3 regions of the Thioclava sp. F34-6 genome follow, and region 1 is predicted to be linked to each of the others. Evidence: riboswitches for the same ligand, from Rfam matches in the RefSeq annotation. Region 1 holds a riboswitch; each other region holds the start of a gene.
The links. Region 1 has a riboswitch for thiamine pyrophosphate ahead of thiB (thiamine ABC transporter substrate binding subunit). Riboswitches for the same ligand answer to the same signal wherever they lie in the genome.
Positions count from the first base shown of each region.

Region 2: it holds a riboswitch for thiamine pyrophosphate, as region 1 does, so the genes downstream of both, thiM (hydroxyethylthiazole kinase) here and thiB (thiamine ABC transporter substrate binding subunit) in region 1, are expected to answer to the same signal.
Region 3: it holds a riboswitch for thiamine pyrophosphate, as region 1 does, so the genes downstream of both, thiC (phosphomethylpyrimidine synthase ThiC) here and thiB (thiamine ABC transporter substrate binding subunit) in region 1, are expected to answer to the same signal.

Region 1 covers NZ_NBOA01000006.1:252,709-256,857, reverse strand. Annotated here, with positions in the region: gene B6V72_RS14445 (hypothetical protein) at 1-84, shown strand, start outside; gene B6V72_RS14440 (DUF4139 domain-containing protein) at 116-1,717, opposite strand; TPP riboswitch at 1,891-1,997, shown strand; gene thiB (thiamine ABC transporter substrate binding subunit) at 2,034-3,026, shown strand; gene B6V72_RS14430 (thiamine/thiamine pyrophosphate ABC transporter permease ThiP) at 3,002-4,149, shown strand, end outside.
Region 2 covers NZ_NBOA01000003.1:116,613-120,761, reverse strand. Annotated here, with positions in the region: gene tenA (thiaminase II) at 1-175, opposite strand, end outside; gene thiD (bifunctional hydroxymethylpyrimidine kinase/phosphomethylpyrimidine kinase) at 172-975, opposite strand; gene thiE (thiamine phosphate synthase) at 972-1,586, opposite strand; gene thiM (hydroxyethylthiazole kinase) at 1,583-2,371, opposite strand; TPP riboswitch at 2,432-2,526, opposite strand; gene B6V72_RS06705 (cytochrome c) at 2,837-3,292, shown strand; gene B6V72_RS06700 (PQQ-binding-like beta-propeller repeat protein) at 3,336-4,149, shown strand, end outside.
Region 3 covers NZ_NBOA01000007.1:306,596-310,744, reverse strand. Annotated here, with positions in the region: gene B6V72_RS16450 (FAD-dependent oxidoreductase) at 1-319, opposite strand, end outside; gene thiC (phosphomethylpyrimidine synthase ThiC) at 316-2,112, opposite strand; TPP riboswitch at 2,227-2,347, opposite strand; gene B6V72_RS16440 (S8 family peptidase) at 2,431-4,149, opposite strand, start outside.

The DNA.
Region 1 (4,149 bases):
CCGCCCGCGCGCGGGTTCCTGCGCCTGTCGCCAGCGTTGCTCGCGAAACTGCGGGCTGCGGCGAACCCGCGAAACGCAGCCTGATCGCGCGCGGAGGCCTTTGCGTTACGCTGACCTAGCGCAGCACCTTGTCGGTGGGCCAACTCAGCGTGGTCTCGGTGCGGATCGTCTTGGTCTCGTCCGCGCCCAGATCGAAGCGCCATGCGAGCACGCCGCGGCGATGGTCGTAATCGGTCTCGCTCGCGGGCGGGGTCGCCTTGGTGGTGATTTTCAGGTCTTCCTGTTCGGAATAGGGTACCCGGTCGATCACCCGCATCGGCCAGCCTTTGTCCGTCAGGTTCTTCACCTCGATCTCGACGACTTCGCGGCGCTCATTGGATTTCGAGATGAAGCCGCTGTCGCCCTCCATCGTGTCGGGCATGCGGCGGTCCACGCGAATGCCCTCGATCGGCCCGAAGCCAAGCGTCAGATCGTCACCCGCCGCGACCATCGGGAGATGCGACTGGCCGACCAGCGCGCCATCGGCATAGAGGTTCGCGGGGCCGGGCAACAGGATCTCGCCGGTCCCGTTCTTGCCCTCGGCCACGCGATAGGCCTGCGGATCGGTCAGCGGGGCGGCTTCGGCGAAGACCTCCATCGGGAGGGTCTTGGAATCGAGGCTCAGGCGGAGATCGTCGACCCCGTCGCGCAGATCGACCGCGCTCGGGTAATGGTAGGTCACCGTTTCGCCCTGCATCTGAAGATCGGCGCGGTCGCTGATCGCTGCCTCCGCCATCGGCGCGGCGGCGCCATCCGATGCCGCGAGGGAGCGCTTCATCGGCACCGGTGCGGGCGGCGCATCCGGGTCGCCGATGTGCGCGAGGCGCGGATAGACTTCGCCCGGCTCTGCGCGCCCGCCGGGGCGAGCGGTCGAGAGCGTCAGGTCGACGTTACGCCAGTCCTCGCCGGTGGCCTGATGGACCGAGACGAAGCGCTCCATATCCACCGCGCCCTTGTCGCGGTCCAGCCGCAGATCATAGGAGGGCTGCCACCCGGCATTGTTAACGTAAGAGGTGATCGTCAGCGTGCCCGAGCCCTGCACCTTCGCGCTGAGCATCTCTCGATCTTTCGCCGGGTTCAGCAGCGCATCGAGCGCCGCTCGCGCCTGCTTCACCGCCTCTTTCGCGGGGTCGAGCGCGGCTTCCGCGCGGCGCGCTTCCGCTTCGGCGGCGATTGCGCGTTCGGTGGCCGAGAGAATCTGATCCTCCACCATCTGCGCCAGCGCGCGCAGCTGTTCGGGCGCGGTGACCTGCGAGTCGGTGTTCTTGAGATATGTGATCTGGTCGCGTGCGGCCTGCGCCTTGGCGCGGATCACGGCCACCGCGTCTTCCTTTTCCGCAAGGGCTTCCTTTGCAGAGGCCAGCCGGTCACGCGCAGCCTTCACCGCTGCGCTTTCGGTTCCGCTGGTCGCCGGCGCGCGCCCTGAGATCAGGCTCATCGCGCCGATCTGCACACCGTCACCCGACACCCGCAGCGTCGAGATGTCGGTGCCTTCGGGAAACCCCGGAACCAGCAGGTCATGGCTGCCCTCGGGCGCCTTCACCTCCACCTGCCGCACCACCTGCGCGCCCTGCGGAAAGAGCGTCACGGCCGTGATCTTGCCCGGCACCTCGATCGTGTCGGCCAAGGCGGGCAGGGCGGTCGCGGCCATAAGGGCCGCCGTCAGGGTGATGCGCATCGGTTCCTCCCAAATCCGTTCCGGATCGAGCCTGCGTCGCCCCGCGCGCAGTTGCAAGCCATTGAAATCCGGCGCCGGTCGTCACTGGCGGGAACTCGCCAGAGCATCCGGGCGCGGATCAGGGGCGCGGTGCCTACTTACCCTTGCGCCCGCGGCCGCGCGCGCTTAGGTTGCGCCCTACCTCGGGGTGCCAGCGCAAAGCTGGCTGAGATGCGATCCGCGCGAACCCGTTGAACCTGAACCGGTTAAGACCGGCGGAGGGAAGGTAGCCGGATAGTCCGGCCCCACTCCGCCCGGCAAGCCCAAGGAGTGAGGCATGAAAACCCACCTGATGCTTGCGGGAGCCCTGAGCCTGATCGCCACGATGGCGGCGGCCGAGGACAAGCCCGTGCTCACCGTCTATGCGCCTGATTATTTCACGAGCGAATGGGGCCCCGGTCCCGCGATCGAGAAGGGGTTCGAGGCGACCTGCGATTGCGATCTGAAATTCGTGGCGGGCGATGTGCTGCCGCGCATCCTGCTCGAAGGAGACAAGACCTCCGCCGATGTCGCGATCGGTCTGAACACCGACGTGACCGCGAAGGCGCGCGCCATCGGCCTGTTCGCCCCGCATAACGAAGACACCTCCGACCTGACCATGCCGGTCAAGTGGGACGATCCGATCTTTCTGCCCTTCGACTGGTCTGAACTGGCCTTCGTCTATGACAAGACCAAGCTGAAGAACCCGCCCACGAGCTTCCAGGACCTGCTGGATGCGCCCGACGACGCCTACAAGATCGTCATCGAGGATCCGCGCAGTTCGGTCGCGGGTCTGTCGTTGCTGCTCTGGGTGAAGGACATCTACGGCGACAAGGCCGAAGAGGCGTGGACGAAGATCGCGCCCAAGGTACTGACCGTGACGCCGGGCTGGTCGGAGGCCTACGGCATGTTCACCGACGGCGAGGCGGATATGGTACTGAGCTATGTCACCTCGCCCGCCTATCACATCATGGCCGAGGACGACGACTCCAAGGCCGCCGCGATCTTCCCCGAGGGGCATTACTTCACCCCCGAACTGGTCGCGCAGCTCAAGACTTCGAAACATCCCGAGCTGGCGCAGAAATTCATGGATTACGTGCTGAGCCCCGATTTCCAAGGCATGATCGCGACGGCGAACTGGTCCTTCCCGGCGAAACTGCCCCACGATCAGCTGCCTGAGGTGTTCCAGAAACTCCCGATGCCCGACAAGACGCTCTACCTGGGTGAGGCCGAGGCCGAGAAACTGCGCGGTCCGGCGCTGGAAGAATGGCAACGCGCCTTCTCCAGATAAGAGGCACGCCCATCTGGGCGGTGCTGGCGGGTGCGGCTTTGGCCGCGCTTGTCCTTGGCACTTTGGCGGCAGTGGCGCTCCGGGCAGGCGGGCTGACCGGCTTGCGCGAAACCGATCTCGCCGCAATCCGCTTCACGCTCTGGCAGGCGGCGGCCTCGGCGCTGATCTCCTGCGCGCTGGCGGTGCCTGTCGCCCGTGCGCTGCATCGCCGCCGCTTCGCCGGGCGCGGACTGCTGATTTCGCTCCTGGGGGCTCCCTTCATCCTGCCGGTGATCGTCGCGGTCTTCGGGCTGATCGCGGTCTTCGGGCGGCGCGGGCTGGTCAATGCGGCCCTCGCCCCGCTCGGCATGGATCCGATTTCGATCTACGGCGCGCAGGGCGTCATCGTGGCCCATGTTTTCTTCAACCTGCCGCTTGCGACCCGGATGATCCTGCACGGCTGGGAGGCGATCCCGGCCGAGCGGTTTCGCCTTGCCGCGACCCTCGGCTTCGGCCCTGCGGAGGTCACGCGTCACCTCGAACGTCCGATGCTGCGCAGCGTGCTGCCCGGGGCGTTCCTTGCGATCTTCCTCGTCTGCCTGACGTCCTTCGCGGTGGCCCTGACCCTTGGCGGCGGGCCGCGCGCGACCACGGTGGAGCTGGCGATCTATCAGGCCTTCCGCTTCGATTTCGACATGGGCCGCGCGGCGAGCCTTGCGCTGGTGCAGGTCGCGATCTCGGTCGTGGCGCTGCTGATCGCGGCGCGCGCCACCCTGCCGTCGAGTTTCGGCGCGGGGCATGATCGCCGCGCCGCGCCGATCCCGCAGCTGTCCGGCGGGATGGGGCGTGCGCTCTTCGACGCGCTCGCGATCGGGCTCGCAAGCGCCTTCCTTCTGCTTCCCATCGGCACCGTTTTCGCCCGGGGCATTCCGGCGGTGGCCAACCTGCCCGAGATGGTCTGGCCCGCGACGCTGACCTCTTTGGTGATCGCGCTGCTCTCCACGGTTGTGACGCTCGCCATCGCCCTGCCGCTCGCACTGGTGGCGACCCGGCAGCGCTGGGCGGAGATCGCGGCGATGCTGCCGATGACAGCGTCGAGCCTCGTGATGGGCACCGGCGCCTTCCTGATCGCGCGGCCCTTCGT
Region 2 (4,149 bases), on a different contig from region 1:
CGGCAAGCGCGAGCGCGCGGGCGAAGCCTTCGAGGTAATGTGCGTCCTGAATGATGTAGCCCTGGAAGGTTTCCCGATCGAGGCTTCCCTCTGCCAGTTCGCGATTGAAAGGCATGTCATGGATCTGGCGGCGCAGCGGCGCGGTCGCCTGCGCGAGGTCTTGGGCGAAGCTCATTTCTTCTTCTCCTGAAATCCGTGGAAATGGTGCACCGGCCCGTGGCCCGACCCGACAGTCAGCCGATCAGCTGCCGCAATCGCCGCGCTCAGATACGCCTTCGCGCGCTGGGTGGCCTCCGCGAGCGGCACCCCTGCCCCGAGCCATGTCGCCAGCGCCGATGACAGGGTACAGCCCGTCCCGTGCGTGTTGCGCGTCGCGATGCGCGGTGCGTCAAGCCAGAGCTCTTCCTGCGCCGTGACCAGCAGATCCGGGCTTTGGTCGCCTTGCAGATGACCGCCCTTCAGCAGCACCGCACGCGGCCCGAGCTCGCGCAGCGCATGGGCCTGATCGCGCATCTCGTCGAAGCGCGTCGCCTCGGCGCATCCCAGCAGATCGGCGGCCTCGGGCAGGTTCGGCGTGACCAGATCGGCCCGGGGCAGCAGGCTGTGCAGCGCGGTCACCGCCGCCTCTGCCAGCAGCCGATCGCCGCCTTTCGCGACCATCACCGGATCGAGCACTACCGGACAGTCGAGCCCGGTCAGCCTCTCGGCCACAGTCTCGATGATCGCGGCATCGCCCAGCATTCCGATCTTGATCGCGTCGATACGAACGTCTTCGCGCAGCGATGCCAACTGAGTTGCGATCAGCGCCGTGTCGCACAGGCTCACCGCCTGCACGCCGCGCGTGTTCTGGGCGGTGAGCGCGGTGATCACGCTCATCGCGTAGCCACCATTGGCGGAGATGGCCTTGATATCGGCCTGAATGCCCGCGCCGCCCGATGGGTCGGAACCCGCGATGGTGAGAATATTGGGGATCATCTGTCGCTCCATGCTTTGCGCAGGGTTCGGGTGGCGCGCATCATGTCAGGGGTACGCGAGATGGCGGAAATCACCGCGAGACCGGCACCGCCCGCCGCGCGGATTGCGGGCGCGTCAGTGGCACTGATCCCGCCGATCGCGAGGCAGGGAAGATCGGTGCGCGAGACGATCCGGGCAAAGCCTGAATGGCCGATCGGGGCGGCATGGTCGGGCTTCGAGCCGGTCGCATGGATCGGACCGACGCCGAGATAATCGATGCCGGGAGGAACGGCGGCGATCTGCGCCTCGGTCTCGATCGAGAGGCCTAGGAGCATGTCGGGCCCGATCCGGCGGCGGATCGCGGCGGGGTCGCCATCGCTCTGGCCGATATGCAGCCCGGCGGCCCCGATCTCGATGGCCACCGCGACCCGGTCATTCACGATCAGCGGGACGTCATAGGGGGCAAGCGCTTCGACCAGCGTCCGGGCCAGCGCTGCGAATTCCGCATCGGGGAGCGTCTTGTCGCGCAGCTGCACCCAGCCCGCGCCGCCCTCAGCCGCAGCGATAGCCTGCGCGACCACCGGCTGCGGGGCGGCCGGGTCGGTGACGAAACAGATGGACGGGATCATCATGCGGATTCGATCCGCGCTCCGGCGCTCAGCGCCTCGGCGTCGATCGCATAGAGCGCGTCGAGGAACGCAACCTGAAAGCTTCCCGGGCCTGAGACACTCGCCCCGGCGCTCTCCCCGGCGAGCCCGAAATAAGCCAGCGCCGCGACGACCGCCTCGAAGCGAGGCTGTCCCGCGAGAAACGCAGCCACCAGACCGGTCAGCGAACAGCCCAGAGCGGTCACGCGCGGCATCATCGCATGGCCATTCGCGACCCGCGCAGCGCGCTCCCCATCCGTCACAAAATCGACCGCGCCGGTCACCGCAACCACGGCCCCGCTCATCCGGGCCAAGGCCCGTGCGGCGCCTTCCGCGGTCTCGACACTCTCAGTGGAATCCGCCCCTTTCCCCGCGCCAGCCTCGCCCGCAAGCGCAAGGATCTCCGACGCGTTGCCGCGGATTGCCGTCGGGCGCAGTTCCACGAGCCGCGCACCGAGCGCACGCCGATAATCCGTCGCGCCGACCGCGACAGGGTCTAGCACCCACGGGGTTCCCTGCGCGCTCGCGACCTTGGCCGCCGCCGCCATCGCCTCCGCCCAGGGCGGCGACACCGTGCCGATATTGATGCTGAGCGCCTGCGCGAGTCCGGCGAACTCGGCCGCCTCCTCGCGCGCATGCACCATCGCGGGCGAGGCGCCGGAGGCGAGCAGAACATTCGCCATCACGTTCATCGCGACGTAATTGGTGATGTTGTGAACGAGCGGCGCGGTCTGCCGCATCGCCGCGAGATATTGTCCGGGATCTTCCATCGCTCTCTCCTTGGCTGCGGGCATCAGGAGAAGTGCGAGGGGCAAAGGCGGGAACGCGCCTGACCGTCTCACGCGCCTCCCTCCGCCGGCATTATCCGGTTCAGGTTCTAAGGGTTCGTCTCAGCCCGGTTGCCCGAGCGCCCCTGTCGCTTCGCTCCGAGAGGTGACAGCCTTCGCGCCGCCCGTCAAGCCGGGTCAGACGAGGCGCCCACAGCTTCGCCGCGATCAGCATCCAGCGCATATCCGTGAACGGCGGAACGGTTCTGGTCGCCGTCATATGGCAGGCCGGAAAGAGCGAAGATACGGGCGTCGTTTTCGGATCCGCTTTCCCATCCGAAACATGCTCGGTGCAGCCCCGTTTGCCTGACGCCCGCAAAGCAGAATGGAACAAAGGCACCTTGCATCCGTTGAGGAACCATATCCCCCACCGCTCCGTCCCAGCATTATTGAGCGAGGTTTTTTAGCATGAGACGTCTAGACACGCATTCCGGAACGGCCCTGACCGGCCTCGTTACCGCCCTTGTCCTCTGCGCGAGCGCAGCCTACCCGGGCTCTTCGGACCAGCAGGCCCTTTTCACATCCAAGCAGGCATCGTCAGGCCACGACGTGTACAAGAAGCACTGCGCCGATTGTCATGGCAGCGATCTGATGGGGGATGCAGGCCCCGCACTGGCGGGCAAGAAATTCGCCGACAGCCTCGATTACAGCGGCATGACCGGCAAGCAACTATACGACTTCATCGCGAAGCACATGCCCAAGGATGACCCGGGCGAGCTGACCGACAAGCAGTATCTCCAGACATTCGCCTATCTGCTTTGCAAGAACGGTTTCAAACCCGGGGACAGCGCGATCGACCAGAAAGCGATCGATGCGATGGACCTGCAGCCGTTGCCGGACTCGTCGCAGTCATCCTGCGACTGACCCGACCGCCGCGGCTGATCATTTCAAGAGAGGAGGACCGAACATGGCACATTTGCCACCATTCACCGCGACCTCGCGAGGCGCCGTCCGACCTCTGATCCTGTCCGTATGCGTGGCGGCCCTGCCGGCGCTTGCGCACGCGAAGCAGAGTGACGAGATCCAGGGCACGAGCGACACGAACCGCGCCCAGATGAAGGAGCTTCCCGCTTCGGCGAATGTCGCTGTCGACGACAACGCGATGCGATCCGCCAAGGACAACAAGTCCGATTGGTTGCTGCATGGCCGGAGCTACAGCAACCAGCGCTATTCGCCACTCGACCAGATCACGACGGACAATATCGACAAGCTGCACCCGGTTGCCTTGGTGCAGACCGGAAAGGTCGCCAGCTTCGAGACCACGCCGATCGTCGTCGATGGCGTGATGTATATCTCGACACCGATGGTCGATAACGAGATGACGGTCATGGCCGTCGATGCCGCAACCGGCGAGACGTATTGGAGCACGACCTATGACGTCTCGCAGGTCAAGACCTGCTGCGGCCCGGTGAACCGGGGCGTGGCCGTGGGTTACGGTAAGGTCTACATTGCGACGCTCGACGCCAATCTTCTCGCGCTCGACGCCAAGACAGGCAAAAAGGTGTGGAAGACCAATCTCGCAGACCCGCAAGCGGGGTTCTCGGAAACGATGGCGCCGCAAATCTATGACGGCAAGGTGATCGTCGGCAGTTCCGGCGGCGAATGGCCGATCCGCGGCTTCGTCGCCGCGATCGATGCGAAGTCGGGCGAGGAGGTGTGGCGCTGGCACGCGACCGATCCCGACACGTTCGAAGGCGACTCGTGGAAGTCCGGTGGCGGCA
Region 3 (4,149 bases), on a different contig from region 1:
GCGTGCGATGGCCCGAGGTGCGGCAGGCGAAGCGCGTCAGTTCCGCACTGTCGCGCGGCGGGGCGAGGACCAGCGTGCCGCGCCGCGTGACCGGCGTGATCTCGGCCCACCAGTCTGCCGCGCGCGCGCCCAGCGTGACCACTGCCTCCTCGGCGCTTTCGGCTTCGCACCACGGTGCCAGCATCCCGCCCGCATAGCGCGACACACTGCCCGCCCCGATCTCCTCTGCCGCCTCGAAGACCCGCACCGCAGCCCCGGCGCGCGCCAGTTCGAGCGCCGAGGACAGCCCCGCGAGGCCGCCGCCTGCGATGGTGATCATTCGCCCGACCCCTTGAGGGGCACATAAAGCTCCCCGCCTTCGCGGAACTTGGCGGCCATGCTCTCCATCCCCTCTTTCTGCGCCTCGGCGCAGATGTCGTGCGAAATCCGCATCGAGCAGAATTTCGGCCCGCACATGGAGCAGAAATGCGCGACCTTGTGGGCCTCTTTCGGCATCGTCTCGTCGTGGAATTCACGCGCCGTATCGGGGTCGAGCGAGAGGTTGAACTGGTCTTCCCAGCGGAACTCGAAACGCGCGCGGCTCAGCGCATCGTCGCGCCGCTGCGCGCCGGGCAGCCCCTTGGCCAGATCGGCGGCATGGGCGGCGATCTTGTAGGTGATCACGCCGGTCTTCACGTCGTCGCGGTCGGGCAGGCCCAGATGTTCCTTCGGCGTGACGTAGCACAGCATGGCGCAGCCGAACCAACCGATCATCGCCGCCCCGATCCCCGAGGTGATGTGGTCGTAACCCGGCGCGATATCCGTGGTCAGCGGACCGAGCGTGTAGAACGGCGCTTCGTGGCAGCACTCCAGCTGCTTGTCCATGTTCTCCTTGATCTTGTGCATGGCCACATGACCGGGCCCCTCGATCATCACCTGACAGTCCTTCGCCCAGGCGATCTTCGTCAGTTCGCCCAGCGTCTCCAGCTCGGCAAATTGCGCAGCGTCATTGGCATCCGCGATCGAGCCCGGCCGCAGCCCGTCGCCGAGGCTGAACGAGACGTCGTAGCGGCGGCAGATGTCGCAGATCTCTTCGAAATGCTCGTAGAGGAAGCTCTCCTTGTGGTGATGCAGGCACCATTTCGCCATGATCGAGCCGCCCCGGCTGACGATCCCGGTCACGCGCTCCACCGTCATTGGCACCATGTGCAGACGCACCCCTGCATGGATCGTGAAGTAGTCGACGCCCTGCTCAGCCTGTTCGATCAGCGTGTCGCGGAAGACCTCCCATGTCAGGTCCTCGGCGATCCCGTTCACCTTCTCCAGCGCCTGATAGATCGGCACGGTCCCGATCGGCACGGGGCTGTTGCGGATGATCCATTCGCGGGTGTTGTGGATGTTGCGCCCGGTCGAGAGGTCCATCACCGTGTCGGCGCCCCAGCGGATCGCCCAGACCAGCTTGTCGACCTCTTCCTCCATCGAGGAGGTGACGGCGGAAGTGCCCATATTGGCGTTGATCTTCACGAGGAAATTGCGCCCGATGATCATCGGTTCGGATTCCGGGTGGTTGATATTGGCCGGAATGATCGCGCGACCCGCTGCGATCTCGTCGCGCACGAAATCCGGCGTCACGTAATCGGGCAGGTTCGCGCCCCAGTCCTGCCCGTCGCGCGGTCCTACGGCCTCGCGCAGCTGGTTCTCGCGGATCGCGACGAACTCCATCTCGGGCGTGATGATGCCTGCGCGGGCATAGGCCAGCTGCGTTACCGCGCGGTCGCCCTTGGCCCGCATCGGTTGCCGCCTGACCGGGAATTCCGGCGTCAGCCGCGCCCCTTGGGCAAAGCCGTTATCCTCGGGTCGGACATCGCGCCCGGTATATCTCTCGACATCGCCGCGCGCCTCGATCCATGCCCGACGCAGCGGTGCGAGACCGGCATTGATATCGGTCGTGACCTCGGGGTCGGTGTAAGGGCCCGAACTGTCATAGACCGGCAGCGGTGCTTCCCCGGCAGTGGGGTGCACGGCGATCTCGCGCATCGGCACGCGCAGACCTTCATGCAAAGCGCCCTCGACGTAGATCTTGCGCGACGCCGGCAGCGGACCGGTGGTGATCTTGGGGTTGGGAATGTTCATCGTTTCGGTGCTCCTCAAGCATTCGATCTCAAAGGACACCAATTGAGAGACGCTTGGGAAACCAAAGGCCGAACGGCCTTTTGTCATGGCTCGCAACGAGAGAAAGACTCTTCCCGGTCTGCTCGCCTAGCTTCCTACGCCAGTATCAACTGGGTCAGGTTCAAAGGGTCGCGTCACCGGGTTTTCACCCTGTCAGCCTCTCAGTCCCCTAAGCGGGACTCCCCTGCGTGATCCCGTTGTAGGAGCGAAGTGCGAACCTGGCAAGGCGCGTCCGCGTGACATCCGGCGGTCGTGATCGGCGCGCCCGGCGTCAGCGGTTCAAAAGCGCGCCGTCCATCCCAGCGAAACCCCCATCGCGGAACGCTTCCCGGGTTCGTAGACAAGCCCCGCGCCGAGACGACCGATCCCCGCCGTGCGCGAATAGCCGAACTGAAGGTCGGGCTGAGGTGCTGCGCTTTCGATATTCACCGAGGAGGTCGTCATCACCACCTTGTCGGAGCGCGCGTTTCCGACGGCGGCCCCGACGGCGGTCGGCACGCTCATCGTCATCTTGCCCGAGGCAAGCGAGATCGGCGTCGAAATCCCGACGGAGACACGATCATCGCCGGACAGAAACCCTGTCTTGCTCAGGCCCACGGCATAGGCGTTCGAGTGCAGCCCGCTGCCGGAGCGAAGCAAACCGTCTCCGGAGAAGTTCGAACTGCCATTGGCCGCGGTGAACGCGAGAGAGGTGCCGTCACCGAGGGCGACGTTCATGCCGAGCTGAACGAAGCGGGTATCGCTGGACAGGCCGCCACCGAACGCGCCGCCCACCGAGGTTCCCAGGAAGCCGCCGTCTTCATGCAGGCTGCCGACGGTCATCGAGAGCTTGCCAACGCCAAACCGGGCACTGAGCGAGCCGGCGATGTAATGCGAGGTGATATCTCCAGCCCCGCCGCCTGCCTGCGAAATCGACGCCGACAGCCCGTCGCCGAGGCCGATTTCGTAATGCAGCGCGGATGTGGCATCGAAAGATTTCAGGTATGGCGCGGCCATCGCGGCGCTGTCGACCCAGCCTGTTCCGGCAATCGCGGAACCGTCGCCGCGCGACAGTGACAAGGTGCCGGTGCCCGCGTTCAGATTGATCGCATCCGTCCGTCCCATCGCGAAGGCTTCCGTCGCGGCTCGGGCGGCGCTGGCATCCGCGTAATCCGCCACGAAGCTGCTGGTCGGCACATGATAGCCCCGATCAAAGGCATCGGTGACGATCATTCGCTGGTTGGAGAGCGTCGCGCGCAGCGCCCCGGCCACGCCGCGGCTTGCGTTGATCGCGCTTTGGGCGGCGGGCACGGAGGGGCCGTCGAGAGAGCTGGTCGTCTCGACCTTCAGCGTCCCGGCAGGTGCCTGTGCCTGCCGCAGATTGAGCTCTCCCCAGCCATAAACCGGGTCGATTCCGACCGCGCCGAGATCGGTCGCGCTGGTCTCGAGGATCTGCACGATTTGCTGACCTGTCAGCTCGGGGAATTCGCTCTTGAGCACCGCGACCGCGCCGGTGACATAGGGCGTCGCCATGGAAGTCCCGCTCATGTAGGCGTAATCGCCGCCGAGATCGCTCGGATAGGTCGAGAGGATGTTCACGCCCGGCGCCGCGAGGCAGTAATTCATCGCCTCGCCGCAGCGGTTGGAAAAGCTCGCGATCTGATGGTTGCTGTCGACGGCCACGACGCCGAGGATCGAGCCGTCCATTTCCGGGAAGTATTCCGGCAGGCCGGCCATCACGCTGGGATTGGCGCCGCCGTCGTTACCCGCAGCGAACACGCTGACCATGCCCGCTTTCGCGGCTGCATCGAGCGCGTCGATCGTGGCCGACCCGAGCTGCAGACGGATCTGGTCGGCGCTCGAAAACTGGTCGATCGTAAGCGTCTTGTCCGTGCTGTCCACATAGGACCAGCTGTTGTTCATCGAGGCGGCCCCGGCCTTGACCGACCGCGTGATCGCATCCGCATAGCTGCCCGCGCGAACCGAGCCTCCGACGCCTTTCAGGATCATCAAGTTGGA